DNA from 2 places in the Klebsiella sp. Sb-30 genome. Region 1 is predicted to be linked to the other one. Evidence: predicted binding sites of a transcription regulator. Region 1 holds the regulator's gene; the other holds the start of a gene.

Region 1 (3,142 bases):
AGGACGATCTGTTATCAAAAAAATGCAGATCACTCGCCAGCAGTGTCAGCAGATAGCCAACGGCTGGCGCGGCCAGCTGTCGATAGCCGTAGACGACATTGTTAAACCGGCCCGTATGCGTCAGATGATTGTCGATTTTTATCGTCACTTTCCCGATGTCGAGCTGATTGTTTTTCAGGAGGTCTTCAACGGCGTCTGGGACGCGCTGGCCGACGGGCGCGTGGAACTGGCTATCGGGGCAACGCGTTCGATTCCGGTCGGGGGGCGCTACGCCTTTCGCGATATGGGGATGCTGAGCTGGCATTGCGTAGTGGCCAGCCATCACCCGCTGGCGCAGATGAACGGGCCACTGAGCGATGATGTGTTGCGCAACTGGCCGTCGCTGGTCCGGGAGGACACTTCCCGTTCGTTACCGAAACGCACGACCTGGCTACTGGACAACCAGAAAAGGGTAGTGGTGCCGGACTGGGAATCATCAGCTACCTGCCTCTCGGCGGGATTGTGCGTAGGAATGGTGCCGAGCCATTTTGCCCGCCCCTGGATTGACCGCGGTGAATGGACCGCGCTGGCGCTGGAAAACCCGTTCCCGGACGCCGCGTGCTGCCTGACCTGGCAGCAGAGCGACACGTCACCGGCGCTGTCGTGGCTGTTGGATTATCTGGGGGACAGCGAAACGTTGAACCGGGAGTGGCTGCGGGCGCCGGAGTAACCGGCGCCGCACGGGCGATCAGCGACGATAATCGACGAACGGGCCGTCTACGACGGAGCGACGCTCTACCAGCCGCGGGTGAACCTCAATAGATTGCGACTCTTCACGCTTGTTGACGATACGATCCATCAGCATATTGAAGGCCGCTTCCCCCAGCGAATCTTTCGGCTGGTGGATGGTGGTCAGCGCCGGGCTGAAATAGCGGGCGTTACGCACGTTATCATACCCGATCAGCGAAATGTCCTGCGGCACGCGCAGTCCCATCTCATCCGCAGCACAGATTGCGCCCATCGCCATGATGTCGCCGCCGCAGAAGACCGCCGTCGGGCGATGCTGCTGGCTGAGGATCTGCTGCATGGCGCGGTAGCCGGATTCAGGCTCGAAGTCGCCCTGAACAATCCAGCTTTCCGGAACGGCGATCTGCGCTTCTTCCATGGCTTTCATAAAGCCCGCCAGGCGGCCGGCGCCGGTATTACGCTCCAGCGGACCCGGGATCACGCCGATTTCACGGTGGCCGCGTTCCACCAGATAGCGACCGGCCATATAGCCGCCTTCGAAGGCGTTATCGATGACCGAATCGGTGAAGTCGGCTTTGGATTCACCCCAGTCCATTACCACCATCGGAATATGGCGGTACTCTTCCAGCATGCTGAGCACCGATTCCGGATATTCAGAACACATAACCAGCAGGCCGTCGACGCGCTTTTGCGCCATCATCGACAGGTAGGCCTGCTGTTTTTCGAGATCGTTCCACGCATTGCCCAGAATCAGGGTATAGCCTTTCTGGAAACAGCTCTTTTCTACGGCTTCAATAATCTCAGCGAAATAGGCCGCTTCGCTGCTGGTGGCCAGCAGGCCAATCGATTTGGTGTGATTAACCTTCAGGCTGCGAGCAACGGCACTGGGGGAGTAGTGCAGCTCTTTGATCGCCGCCCACACGGCGTTGCGGGTTTCTTCCGCCACGAAACGGGTTTTGTTAATTACATGTGACACTGTTGTAGTGGAAACGTTTGCGCGCTTCGCTACATCTTTAATTGTTGCCATTACTTCTCACTCCAGACCTTGACCTGATCGTCTGATTATCGATACGTAAACGTTTGCCTATACACACCCTGAATACAATTTTCAACATTGCATCACGTCGGGAAAACGACACAGAACGACAGGAAGGGGTCAATGGCCGATACGCTTTCAAATTAGCGTGGGATTTTGTCCGATCTTGCGGCAAAGGGGAAGAGCAAAAATGTGCATCACCCTAAAACATGGAAGATTTTTGCGCTATATTGTGCAAAAATGAGCAAGCTCACTTTTCATGTGGGGATAACTGGGGGGAAAAATTGATGGATACAGATTTAAAGTTTTCGCTGACGACAACGATTATTGTCCTGGGTCTCATCGTGGCCGCCGGCCTGACAGCGGTGCTGCACTGATTTATCCGGGGGAGAGGCCTCTTTCCCCCGACATCCCGCCATTATTATCAATTTCGCAAAAATCTTTTGCCATTTCGTTTACTTTTGTTTTTTTGTGATTGATGTCATGCTTTTGACTTCTGATGAGATACCGTCGCCGATGGCGGTCTGCTGGAGTCATTGAATGAAAATCAACTTTCCCTTGTTAGCGCTGGCGATAGGCGCGTTTGGTATTGGCACCACGGAGTTTTCCCCGATGGGGCTGCTGCCGGTAATTGCCAAAGGCGTCGACGTGTCAATTCCGGCGGCGGGAATGCTGATCAGCGCTTATGCGATCGGCGTGATGGTCGGGGCGCCGCTGATGACTTTGCTGCTCTCTCATCGCGCGCGCAGAAATGCGCTGATTTTTCTGATGGCGATCTTTACGCTGGGTAACGTCCTCTCCTCAATGGCGCCGGATTACACCACGCTGTTGATTTCGCGCATTATCACCAGCCTTAACCACGGCGCTTTCTTCGGCCTCGGTTCGGTGGTGGCGGCGAGCGTGGTGCCAAAACACAAACAGGCCAGTGCGGTGGCGACCATGTTCATGGGGTTAACCATCGCTAACATTGGCGGCGTTCCGGCGGCGACATGGCTTGGCGAGACCATCGGCTGGCGGATGTCGTTCCTCGCGACGGCAGGTCTGGGGCTGGTGGCGATGGTCAGCCTGTGGTTTTCGTTGCCCAAAGGCAGCGCTGGCGAGCGTCCGAACGTAAAGCAGGAACTCTCCGTGCTGGTTCGTCCGCAGGTGCTCTCCGCATTGCTGACCACCGTGCTGGGGGCCGGCGCGATGTTTACCCTCTATACCTATATTTCACCGGTGCTGCACACCATTACGCACGCCTCGCCGCTGTTCGTCACCGCCATGCTGGTGTTGATTGGCGTCGGCTTTTCGCTGGGTAACTACCTCGGCGGTAAATTCGCCGACCGTTCCGTCTCCGGGACGCTGAAGGGGTTTCTGCTGCTGCTGATGGTCATCATG
Region 2 (3,142 bases), 2.4 Mb from region 1:
ACCGGTCCTGATTCAAACCAGCTCCATGGGCGCAATTGGCGGCGCACGCTGCCAGTATCACCTGCGTCAAATTCTGGTGTTCCTCGATGCGATGGTGATGAACAAGCCTGAGTTTATGGGCGGCGTGATTCAGAACAAGGTCGATCCGCAGTCGGGAGAGGTGGTCGATCAGAGCACACTCGACCATCTGAGTGGACAGCTGAGCGCCTTTGCCGAGTATATTCAGCGAGTGAAAGCGTAAAAAAAAGCCCGGCAGCGCTGCCGGGCTTTCTTATTATGCTCGACGCTTAGTGCGCGTCGATAAACACGATTTTCAGCACGAACAGCAGCGAGACGATAATCACGCACGGGCTGAGATCGCGCAGACGACCGGTACCAATCTTCATCACGCAGTAAGAGATAAAGCCTAACGCAATCCCTTCGGTAATTGAGAAGCTGAACGGCATCATCACGGCGGTCACAAAGGCCGGCACCGCTTCCGTCAGGTCGTCCCACTTCACGCGCGACAGGCTGGATGTCATCAGTACGCCCACATAGATCAGCGCACCTGCTGCGGCATACGCCGGCACCATGCCCGCCAGCGGCGACAGGAAGATAACCAGCAGGAACAGAATCCCCACGACCACCGCCGTCAGACCGGTACGCCCGCCCACGGAAACACCGGAGGAGGATTCGATATAGGCGGTCACAGAAGAGGTGCCGATAAAGGAACCGGCCACCGATGAGATACTGTCGACAAACAGCGCCTGTTTCATCCGCGGGAATTTGCCTTTTTCATCGGCCAGACCGGCTTTATCAGTCACGCCGATCAAGGTTCCGGAGGAGTCGAACAGGTTCACCAGCATAAAGGAGAAGATGATACCCGCCAGACCGAGATTAAATGAGCCAGCCAAATCAACATGGCCAATCACCGACGTAATGCTCGGCGGAGCGGAAACAATACCGGTGTAGTGGACATCACCCAGAATCCAGCCCAGCAGCGTCGTGACGATGATGGAGACCAGCACCGCAGCATGAATGTTACGGGAGGCGAGAATAGCGATAATAAAGAAGCCGAGAATCCCCAGCAGCACGCTGTGGGAGGTCAGGTTACCGATGCTCACCAGCGTGTCTTTGTTTGCGACAATCACGCCGGCATTTTTCAGCCCCATCATGCCGATAAACAACCCGATACCGCTGGTGATCCCCACCCGCAGGCTGACGGGAATATTGGCAATCATCCAGTAACGTACGCGGAAAATAGTCAGCAGCAGCAGACCAACGGCGCCCCAGAAGATAGCGCCCATCCCCACCTGCCACGGCAGCCCCATCGCCTGGACGACGACAAAGGCGAAGAAGGCATTCAGCCCCATTGCCGGCGCCAGCGCAACCGGCAGGTTAGCAAACAGCCCCATCAAAATACTACCGAAGGCGGCGATCAGACAGGTCGTCACAAAGACAGCGCTGGTATCCATACCCGCTACGCCAAGAATTTGTGGGTTAACGAAAACAATGTAGACCATTGTCAAAAAGGTGGTGAAACCTGCTATCGCTTCGGTACGTGCCGTCGTGCCGTGTTCACGTAGTTTGAATACGCGCTCCAGCAGACCCTGGCCAGAAGACTGGCTGGTTTGTTGTTGACTCATTATCGGTTTCCGAACAAAAGGAGGGAAAATTCGTCGCTATCCTATACCAAAATGCGACACCGGGGGCAGTTGTATGGTAATTTTTTTCATTGAATTTGCTTATACGGCAACGATTGCGTCTTGTGAATAGGCAGGACGAAAACGTTAACTTGTTAAAATGGAAACGGCATGTCCCAAATAGAAGCCCTGTTTTTCGACTGCGACGGCACGCTGGTCGACAGCGAAGTGATCTGTTCCCGCGCCTATGTTCACATGTTCAAAGCGTTCGGCATTACGCTGGATTTAGACGAGATTTTTAAGCGTTTCAAAGGCGTAAAGCTCTACGAAATCATTGATACCATCAACCAGGAGCACGGCGTTAATCTACAAAAACCAGAGCTCGAACCTCTCTACCGTGCCGAAGTCGCACGCCTGTTTGATTCTGAACTGGAAGCGATTGCCGGAGCGGAAACGCTGCTGGATACGATCAGCGTGCCGATGTGCGTGGTCTCTAACGGCCCGGTCAGTAAAATGCAGCACTCGCTGGGAAGAACCGGCATGTTGCGCCATTTTCCCGACCGACTGTACAGCGGTTACGATATTCAGCGCTGGAAACCCGATCCGGCACTGATGTTCCATGCAGCAAAGACGATGAACGTTAACGTCGAAAACTGCATTCTGGTGGATGATTCCAGTGCAGGCGCTCAGTCCGGGATTGAGGCAGGAATGGAGGTGTTTTACTTCTGCGCCGATCCGCACAACAAACCGATCGATCATCCAAAAGTGACGACCTTTACTGATTTGGCACAGCTGCCTGCGCTGTGGAAAGCCCGTGGATGGCATATTACGCGTTAATGAAAAAAGCCGGATAGCGCGAGCGCGTATCCGGCCTCCAGGATCCGGGGTTTTGTCGACCCGGTAAGCGTAGCGCCTGCGGGTATTTTACGGCGGATCACTCTTTCGGATCTTTACCCGCCAGCAGCTTATCCAGCTCGTCGCCGCCAACGTGGCGGAAATCCTGACCTTTGACGAAGTAGAAAATATATTCGCAAATATTCTGGCAGCGGTCGCCGATACGCTCGATTGAACGGGCGCAGAACAGCGCGGTCAGCACGCTTGGAATCGTACGTGAATCTTCCATCATATAGGTCATCAGCTGACGCACGATGCCCTCATATTCCTGATCCACCTTCTTATCTTCGCGATAGATACGCACCGCTTCGTCGAGATCCATGCGAGCGAAGGCATCCAGCACGTCATGCAGCATCTGCACGGTATGACGCCCCAGTGATTCCAGGCTCACCAGCAGCGGCTGGTGCTGCTGGGAGAACTTCTCCAGCGCGGTGCGGCAAATTTTATCCGCCACATCACCGATACGTTCCAGCTCGGCGATAGTCTTGATAATCGCCATGACTAAACGCAGATCGCTGGCGGTTGGCTGACGCTTGGCGATGATGCGCACGCAGGCTTCATCAATGGCCACTTCCATCATGTTGACCTGCTTATCGCCGTCAATCACGCGTTTTGCCAGATCGCTG

Evidence for each region. Region 1 encodes PurR, which represses purine synthesis genes. Its sites were predicted from a motif close to CANGCAAACGTTTGCNTG; they were not measured.
Region 2: a site for PurR is predicted at 1,760-1,777, ahead of AC236I_RS25095 (NCS2 family permease). Genes of this name have one in related genera too.

Annotation. Positions count from the first base shown of each region.
Region 1 covers NZ_CM172749.1:2,376,793-2,379,934, forward strand. Annotated here, with positions in the region: gene punR (DNA-binding transcriptional activator PunR) at 1-709, shown strand, start outside; gene purR (HTH-type transcriptional repressor PurR) at 728-1,753, opposite strand; gene cydH (cytochrome bd-I oxidase subunit CydH) at 2,050-2,139, shown strand; gene AC236I_RS11140 (MFS transporter) at 2,303-3,142, shown strand, end outside.
Region 2 covers NZ_CM172749.1:5,371,548-5,374,689, reverse strand. Annotated here, with positions in the region: gene AC236I_RS25100 (NADPH-dependent FMN reductase) at 1-241, shown strand, start outside; gene AC236I_RS25095 (NCS2 family permease) at 288-1,625, opposite strand; gene yieH (6-phosphogluconate phosphatase) at 1,794-2,459, shown strand; gene phoU (phosphate signaling complex protein PhoU) at 2,557-3,142, opposite strand, start outside.